4 regions of the Mesorhizobium sp. P2_C4 genome follow, and region 1 is predicted to be linked to each of the others. Evidence: predicted binding sites of a transcription regulator. Region 1 holds the regulator's gene; each other region holds the start of a gene.
What was found. Region 1 encodes PhoB, which activates phosphate uptake and scavenging genes when phosphate is short. Its sites were predicted from a motif close to TGTCATNNANCTGTCAT; they were not measured.
Positions count from the first base shown of each region.

Region 2: a site for PhoB is predicted at 1,022-1,038, ahead of AC1DX6_RS05200 (ceramide glucosyltransferase). Genes of this name have one in related genera too.
Region 3: a site for PhoB is predicted at 1,501-1,517, ahead of AC1DX6_RS15185 (bifunctional 2',3'-cyclic-nucleotide 2'-phosphodiesterase/3'-nucleotidase). Genes of this name have one in related genera too.
Region 4: a site for PhoB is predicted at 1,342-1,358, ahead of phnF (phosphonate metabolism transcriptional regulator PhnF). Genes of this name have one in related genera too.

Region 1 covers NZ_JBFUDT010000007.1:115,119-117,316, forward strand. Annotated here, with positions in the region: gene pstB (phosphate ABC transporter ATP-binding protein PstB) at 1-160, shown strand, start outside; gene phoU (phosphate signaling complex protein PhoU) at 202-909, shown strand; gene phoB (phosphate regulon transcriptional regulator PhoB) at 929-1,618, shown strand; gene AC1DX6_RS24115 (hypothetical protein) at 1,766-2,198, opposite strand, start outside.
Region 2 covers NZ_JBFUDT010000001.1:1,090,949-1,093,146, reverse strand. Annotated here, with positions in the region: gene AC1DX6_RS05200 (ceramide glucosyltransferase) at 1-915, opposite strand, end outside; gene apaG (Co2+/Mg2+ efflux protein ApaG) at 1,124-1,516, shown strand; gene AC1DX6_RS05190 (Hsp33 family molecular chaperone) at 1,700-2,198, opposite strand, start outside.
Region 3 covers NZ_JBFUDT010000003.1:534,575-536,772, reverse strand. Annotated here, with positions in the region: gene AC1DX6_RS15185 (bifunctional 2',3'-cyclic-nucleotide 2'-phosphodiesterase/3'-nucleotidase) at 1-1,398, opposite strand, end outside; gene AC1DX6_RS15180 (NAD(P)/FAD-dependent oxidoreductase) at 1,539-2,198, opposite strand, start outside.
Region 4 covers NZ_JBFUDT010000009.1:91,088-93,285, reverse strand. Annotated here, with positions in the region: gene AC1DX6_RS26700 (zinc-binding alcohol dehydrogenase family protein) at 1-292, shown strand, start outside; gene phnF (phosphonate metabolism transcriptional regulator PhnF) at 570-1,319, opposite strand; gene phnG (phosphonate C-P lyase system protein PhnG) at 1,439-1,900, shown strand; gene phnH (phosphonate C-P lyase system protein PhnH) at 1,900-2,198, shown strand, end outside.

The DNA of each region.
Region 1 (2,198 bases):
CGTCATCGTCACCCATTCGATGCAGCAGGCGGCGCGCGTGTCGCAGCGCACGGCGATGTTCCATCTCGGCTATCTCGTCGAGGAGGGCGCAACCGACAAGATGTTCACCAACCCCGACGACAAGCGCACCCAGGACTATATCACCGGCCGGTTCGGCTGAGCGGTTCCGACAGCGAAGTTTCAGGCACGAGGACTAGGATCATGGGTGAACATACCGTCGCATCTTTCGATGAAGAGCTGGGACAGATCAGCAAGCTGATCCGCGACATGGGCGATCTCGCCGGCTCGATGGTCAGCGGCTCGACCAAGGCGCTGCTCACTTCGGACAATGCCCTGGCACAGCGCGTCGTCTCCGACGACGCCATCATGGATGCGCGCCAGCGTGAGCTGGACGACCGCGCCATCACGCTGATCGCCAAGCGCCAGCCGATGGCCAACGATCTGCGTGCAGTGGTCGGCTCGATCCGCATGGCCGGCGACCTTGAGCGCATCGGCGACCTCGCCAAGAACATCGCCAAGCGCGTCGGCACCGTCGGCCTCAGCGTCACGCCGCGTGACCTGTCGCATTCCATCGATGCGATGGCTCAGCTGGTGCTCATCCAGGTGCAAGGGGTGGTCGAGGAATATGCCGCCGCCGATGCGGCAGCGCTCGCCAAGCTCAGAAACGACGACGAGCGCATCGACGTCAAATACACCTCGGTGTTTCGCGAGCTGTTGACCTACATGATGGAAGACCCGCGCAACATCACCGCGTGCACGCATCTGTTGTTCTGCGCCAAGAACCTCGAACGCATCGGCGACCACGTGACCAACATCGCCGAAAATGCGTACTATGTTTTGACCGGCTCGCAATTGCCCGCCAATCGTCCAAAGCAGGACGAGACGGCGATGTCCGCGCCGGCGGCATGACGACAAAGGTGACCAGTCGATGATCGCGCCACGCATCATGGTGGTGGAGGACGAGGAGCCGCTAGGCGTGCTCCTCCGCTACAATCTCGAATCCGAAGGTTACCAGGTCGAGGTGGTGACGCGCGGCGACGAGGCCGAGATTAGGCTGCAGGAAAACGTGCCCGATCTTCTGGTGCTGGACTGGATGGTGCCGGCGGTTTCCGGCATCGAGCTGTGCCGGCGCCTCAGGATGCGGCCCGAAACAGAGCGGCTGCCGATCATCATGCTGACCGCGCGCGGCGAGGAGAGCGACCGCGTGCGCGGCCTGTCGACCGGCGCCGACGATTATCTGGTCAAGCCGTTTTCGACGCCAGAGTTCATGGCCAGGGTGAAGGCGCTGCTGCGCCGCGCCAAACCGGAAGTGCTGTCCAGCGTGCTCAAGGTCGGCGACATCGTGCTCGATCGCGAATCGCACCGCGTCTATCGCAAGAAGAGCGAAATCCGGCTCGGGCCGACCGAATTCCGGCTGCTCGAATTCATGATGCGTCATCCCGGCCGGGTGTTCTCGCGCAGCCAGCTGCTCGACAATGTCTGGGGCGAGACGATCTACATCGACGAACGTACGGTGGACGTGCATGTCGGGCGGCTGCGCAAGGCGGTCAACAATGGCCGCATGCCCGACGTCATCCGCACCATCCGCGGCGCTGGTTACGCTATTCGGGAAGACTGAAGCCCTTCAGTTTCGACGGAAGCATATCCAGTGTCGTTGAAGTGGTCAGCCCATTCGTCCGGCTTGATGTTGAATGACCAAAAAATGCGACCGATATCTGAGTGACTGAGAGGTGCAACTTGAGGATCGTCGGATCGTTTGTTCTCTCTATTCGCTCTCGGCGATAGCAAAAATGTCTATCAATCGTCCCTTTTCGATATGCGCTTCTATGGAGTGACGGCCTGGAGGAAAAAGCCAGTAGTAAACTCCACTGGGCACCCAAAGACCTTCGTCTTTCCTGAGTGGCATAAAGCTTGCTTGAATATTCGTGGTCGTTCCGCGGCCTGGACTAACGCGCACATCAAAACTCTGGCACGATAGCCATTTTGTGAACTCTTCCGCGCCAAGGGCCAGGAACTTACGTCTGGCAAATTCCGTCGCCTCATCATTGGAGGTGAATTTCCCCCATGCTTCTCTGGCATCTATCAATTGGCCAACCGGGCAGCCTGGACCAGGGTGTTGGGCGGCGGCGGTGCTGCCAAGCAATAGCCACACGGAAATCGAGAAAAGCGCCGGCAGATATCTGGTCCGGCTTTTGAGG
Region 2 (2,198 bases), on a different contig from region 1:
GAGGCCTGCACCCGCCGCCGCCAACAGCGCCAGCACCAGCGGCACCGCCGCGCCGGTCAGGATCTCGGGTGCGAAGAACAACGGGAAGGTGACGCGGCGCAGGCGCGCCCAACGCGCCTGGCGTGACCAGATTTCGTCGAATTTGCGCTGGCCAAGCGGCTGCTCGAAGGGCGAGGCGACAAGGTTGACGCGCAGCCCGAGCCCATTGACCAGCTTGGTAGCAGCGGCGTCCTCGGCGATCTCGGCGGCCAGCGCGCGGATGCCGCCATTGGCGTCGAGCATCGGCTTGTTCCACAGCATGCTCTTGCCCTGGGCAAAGCCGAGGCCAAGCGCGTCGCCGGTATATTGCCAGCGTGCCTGCAGCGTGTTGAGGAAAGCGCATTCGACCTCCGCCCAGAACCCGTCCGGACGCGAGCCGATCGGCGTCGAGCAGACAAGGCCGGTGCCGTCGCGCCATGCCGCCAGCAGATGCTGGACATAGTCTCGCGGCATCAGCACGTTGGAATCGGCAAGGATGACCCAGTGGTGGCGCGCCGCTTCCCAACCCTTGACGCAATTGTTGAGTTTTGGATTGGCGCTGATGCGGTCGTCGCCAAACAGCAAGCGGGCCGGTATCTCAGGAAACCGGGCGATCGCCCTGTTTATCAGCTTGACCACCGGATCGTCGGCGTGGGCGACGCAGAAAAGGAGCTCATAGCGCGGCCAGTCGAGCGAGAAGGCGCGTGCCAGGGTCTCCTCGGTAAACGGTTCGACGCCACGCGCCGGCACCACGATCGACACTTCCGGCGCCTTGCCGGCGGGCGGCGCGATGATGCGCGGCCGTCTCAGCTTGAATGAAGCAAGCAGGATGCCGGCGAGGTTTGAAAGAAGCAGGACTATCGAAAGCAGGGCAGCAGCTATGACTGTCAGTTCCATCGAGATCTGGTCACTCCGGGAAAAGCCGGCCGCGAATAGCCGTTTTGAACAGTTCGACAGAGCGCTTGAGTCGCCCGGCACGGTCCGGACACACCATCATTGTCATGTGTCACTTAAATGACATTGTTTGGCGGCACCTGCGCTTGAGGTCGTTGACCGGGCCGGGGAGAGCGCCGACAGTTCCGCTCACATCGCCTTGGAGTAGCCCATGTACCGCGCCGTAACGCGCAACATCGAAGTGCAGGTCAGGCCGTTCTATCTGGAGGATCGCTCAGATCCCTCGGAGAACCGCTATGTCTGGGGCTATCAGATAACCATCGACAACCAGTCGGACGATTTCGTGCAGCTTTTGTCGCGCTATTGGCACATCACCGACGGCACCGGCCGGGTCGAGGAAGTGCGCGGCGCCGGCGTCGTCGGCGACCAGCCCGAACTCAACCCCGGCGACAGCTATCAATACACGTCCGGCTGCCCGCTCTCGACGCCGTCCGGCATCATGGTCGGCCACTACACCATGCGCAACAAGCGGGGCGAGACATTCGACATCGCCATCCCGGCGTTTTCGCTGGATCTGCCGGGGACAAGGCGGACGGTGAATTAGCGTCTTTCTCCCCGTCTTTATACGGGGAGAAATGCCCGGCAGGGCAATGAGGGGCGGCGCCGACCTCCGGAGACTTCTTGTGGATATGACTGAGTGACGCGGAGACTATGCGCCAGCGTCGCGCTGCCCCTCATCCGCCCTTCGGGCACCTTCTCCCCGTAGAACGGGGAGAAGGAAGAGATCTTACTGCGCCGCTGCAAACTCCGCCGGGTCGAAGTCATACTGCTTCGAGCAGAACTCGCAGGCGACGTGGATGCCGCCATCCTCGGTCGAGTCCTTGATCTCCTGTGCGGAGAACCCTTCGAGGATGCCGCGGATCTTGTCGCGCGAGCATGAGCACTGGTCGGCGACCGGAACGCCGGCGAAGACGCGCACGCCGTGCTCGTGGAACAGCCGGTAGAGCAGCCGCTCGGCGCCGATCGTCGGGTCGATCAGTTCGGTCGGCTCGATGGTGCCGAGCAGCGCCACTAGTTCCTGCCAGGAATTGTCGGCCGGTTCATGCGTGATGTCGCGCGGGTCGCCGTCGCCGCCCGAAATGTCGGGCACGCGCATGCGCTCGGGCGATTGCGGCAGGAACTGCGCCAGGATGCCGCCAGCGCGCCACTGCTCGCGGGCACCGCCAGGGCCTGGCGTCAGAAGCTTGGCCACCGAAAGCCTGAGATCGGTCGGGATCTGCTCCGAC
Region 3 (2,198 bases), on a different contig from region 1:
GTTCGGATATAGATAGAGATCGGCGACATTTTTGATCGCAATATCGCCGACCGGCACGTCGGTATAATAGTCGGCGCCGTTGCGCCCGCCCGCCTTGAAGGGAGCCGCCGCCGACAGCAGCGGCACGTCCTTCCACTGCGTATTCCTAAGGATATTCTTGAGATACCAGGTCTGCGCCTGGCTGACGATCTGCACCGACGGATCGTCAGCGACCAGCGCAAAATAGGAATAGAGCGGCGCAGAAGTCTTGCCGACGGGACGGCGCACATAGGCAAGCGTCGCCTCGTGGTCTTGCTTCAGCGCGTCGACGATGCGCTGATCGTCCTCGACCGTCGGCTTGTTCGCCTTGTCGACCCGCTCGTAAATCGGCCGCGCCTCCGAGGTCGCCGATACCACCTTCCATTTCGACCCATCGCGCTCCAGCATCAGGTCGATCAGGCCCATATGCGAACCCCAGAAGCCGCCCATGACGGCAGGCTTGCCTTGCAGCGTGCCCTTTTGCGTATCGACGGCCTCAAGCGACTGAAAGTCCTTCTTGCCGGGGAAGACCAGATGCTGGTGACCCGTAAAGACCGCGTCGATACCCTCGACTCCAGCGACGAAGAACGAGGCGTTCTCCATCATGTCGCCCTGCTTGATGTCGATGCCGGAATGCGAGAGCGCAATGACGATGTCGGCGCCCGCCTCCTTCATCTCAGGCACCCAGGCCTTGGCCGCCTCGACGATGTCGCGCGTCTTGACGTTGCCCTCCAGGTTCTTCAGGTCCCAGACCATGATTTGCGGCGGCACGAAGCCGATGATGCCTATCTTGATCGGCTGCTCGGCGCCCGACCCGTCCTTGATCTTCTTCTTCAGGATGACATACGGCTTGAGGTAAAGCTTGTCGTCGCGTGGGTTGGCGGCAAGCTCGGTGCCTCGGATCAAATTGGCGCAGACGAAGGGGAAATTGGCGCCGGCCAGCACTTTGTCCAGGAACGACAGGCCGTAGTTGAACTCATGGTTGCCGAGCGTCGAGCATTCGTAGCCGAGCAGGTTCATGCCCTTCATGATCGGATGCAGGTCGCCCTCTTTCAGCCCCTTCTCATAGGCGATGTAGTCGCCCATCGGATTGCCTTGCAGGAGGTCGCCATTGTCGATCAGCATCGCGTTGGTGGCTTCCTTGCGCACCGCTGCGATCAGCGACGCCGTCCGCGACAGCCCCATCGTGTCGTTTGGTTTGTCGGCGTAGTAATCGTAGGGCAGCACATTCACATGGATGTCGGTGGTTTCCATAATCCTGAGATGCGCCTGGTTGGCCTGCGCGCGAGCGGAGAACGGATGGAGCATGATCAGCGCGCCTGCCGCGGTGGCGCCGGCGAGAAAGCCACGGCGGGAGACGGGGTGGAGCAGTTGGGGCATTGTTTTTTCCTACTTCGACAAAGTGACAAGCCCAGACCCGAAGCAGAAACTTCGCGCCGAAATCCGGCCATGTCCACCGGGAAGTCAATCGATCAGGAAAAGGTGACGGGCGGATGAAACATCCTCACCGGAACGAAAAGTCAGCCCTTGTCGTCATCGCCTTGGGTGATCAGCCGCGCGCTGCGCTGACCCGTCAGGTAGATCCATAGCCAGCTTAGCGAGACCGCAAGCCGGTTGCGAAAGCCGATCAGGAAGTAGATGTGCGCAATTCCCCACAGCCACCAGGCGAGCCACCCGGTGAGCTTGATCCAGCCGAAATCGATGGCGGCGGCGCGCTTGCCGATCGTCGCCAGATCGCCGGCATGCCTGTAGTGGAAAGGACGCGCGGTCCTGTCACCGTTAAGCCGGGCCTTGACGGTAGCCGCAACATGTCGGCCCTCCTGCTTGGCGGAAGGCGCCACGCCGGGGACCGGCCGTCCGTCGGGCCGCAGCACAAGGGCGGCGTCGCCGATGACAAAAATCTCGGGGCTGCCGGGCACGCTGAGGTCAGGCTCGACGAGCACCCTGCCCGCCCGGTCTGCCTTCGCTCCAAGCCATTCGGCGGCGGGCGAAGCGGCAACGCCGGCTGCCCAGAGGATCGTTCGGGCCGCCAGTTGCTTGTCGCCAAACACAACACCTTCGGCGTCGCAGCGCGTCACGGCCCGGCCGAGCTCGATCGTCACGCCCAGCCGCTCGAGCGCCTCGCCAGCGTAAACGGAGAGTTTTGGCGCGAAATTGGCAAGGATGCGATCACCGGCCTC
Region 4 (2,198 bases), on a different contig from region 1:
GTCGGCCTTCGCCCATGTCGCGCATGGCGGGACGCTGGTGCTGGTCAGCGTGGTCAAGGACGACATCACCTTTTCCGACCCTGAATTCCACAAGCGCGAGATGACGCTGATCGGCAGCCGCAATGCGCTGCGCGCCGACTTCGACCATGTCGCCGCCTCGATCCGAAACGGCGCGGTGCCGCTGGCCAAGCTCGTCACCCATCGCACCACGCTCAGCGATACGCCGCGCGACCTCGCCCGCTGGGCGCACGAGAAATCCGGCCTGATCAAGGCGGTGATCGAGGTCGGATAAAACGTCCGCTCCGACACGAAATTCGGCGGATCGTTGAGACTTCGGCAGATCGCATGCCTCGGCAATTTGCCGAAACGCCCATCGCTTCGTCATCCACGGGCGGAGCAAGGAGCGTAGCGACGCGGCGCAGACCCGAGGATCCATGCCGTGATTTCGAGGCGCTGCTTCGGTGCAGAATTCTGGTCCGCTGCGATCCTCGCCCGAGATCGCGGCATGGATCCTTGGGTCTCCGCGACGGAGCTCCGCTCCTGCTTCGCCCAAGGATGACGAAAGTTAGCTACAGCGCCGACAGCTTCAACTCCACCCGCTCGGCTGGAAAGCGAGACTCGGAAAACTGGATCGGCTGGCCGGCGGGCGTGACGTTGACGGCCACCGTGACCAGCACGATGGCGCCCGGCTGCAGGTCGAGATCGGCAAGATCGGCCGCATCGGCGTGGCGCGCCGACAGAACGGTCGATTGCCGGAGATAGTCGTCTATGCCGAAGCGGGCCAGCGACGCGGTGATCGAACCGGTCTGCGCCATCGCGGCATCGATGCCGGCGAAACGTCTGGCATCGAACCAGCCGGCGGCGCGCGACACAGGCCGTCCGTCAGCTTCGCCGCGTGTCTCCAGCCGGATCACCTCGGCGCCCTTGGCCAGCCCAAGCCCCTCGGCGACACGCTGGCTCGCCGGCTCGACCGATGAGGCGAGTAGCACGATATGCCGCTCCGATGCCTGTCCTTGCAGGCCTTCCGAAAAGCGTGTGCGCGCGCCGATCGGATAGGACAGCCGTTTGCGCGACAGCACGAAGGTGCCACGCCCTTGCTCGGCCCTGAGCACGCCGTCCTGCACCAGGGCGGCGATGGCGCTGCGCACCGTATGGCGGTTGACGCCATAGCGTTCGGCCAGCGCCACTTCCGGCGGCAGCGCGGCATTCTCGGCAAAATCGCCCAAGGCAATCGAATGCAGGATCTGGTCGGCGATCTGCCGCCACAACGAGACGCCGCTGCGTCGCTCGATGCTATCAGCCCTTTGCTGCCCGACCATTTCCGCCCCGATCCTTTGCCCCTGTCATCCACCCGTCATGGACACGCGCTAGATAATAGATATAATTTGTATAGATGTCTATATCACTAGACAAATATACACGAACAGGAGCAGCAGCCATGCGAGGACAGGAAGCGCGCGATCAAGCCGAGCGCAAGGCCGTCATGGCAACGCTGGCGCAGGCAAGCGGCGATGACATCGTCCGCCTCTGGAACGCTGCCGGCCTACCCTCGGAAGCCGAACTTCTGCGCGGCCCCGAAACCGGCCTGGTCACCGTGCGCGGCCGCATCGGCGGCGGCGGCGCCCCCTTCAATGTCGGTGAAGCCACGGTCACCCGCACCACGGTCCGGCTCGCATCCGGGCAGGTCGGCCATTGCTACGCGCTTGGCCGCGACAAGCAGAAGGCGAGGCTCGCAGCCATCGCCGATGCGCTCTGGCAGGATTCTGCCCACCGCGACGATGTTCAGGCCAAACTCATCGCCCCGTTGCAGGCGGCATTGGCCCAGGCGCGCGAAAAACGCCGCGCCGAGACGGCGGCAACCAAAGTGGATTTCTTCACCATGGTGCGCGGAGAAGATTGATGGACATCGCAACCCAATCGATCGATGGCGGCTTCGCCGATCCGGTGTTCAATGCCCAGACCGTGTTCCGCGCCGTGATGGACGCAATGGCGCGGCCGGGCACCGTGCAGGCCCTGCCGATCTTTGCCCGCCCGCCGGCGCCGTTGTCGGCCACCGCCGGCGCCATCGCGCTGGCGCTGTGCGACAACGACACGCCGCTCTGGCTCGACCCCACCTTGCAGGCCGCCGTGGCGGCCAAATCCTGGCTCGGTTTCCACTGCGGCGCGCCACTGGCCAACACGCCGGCCGACGCGCATTT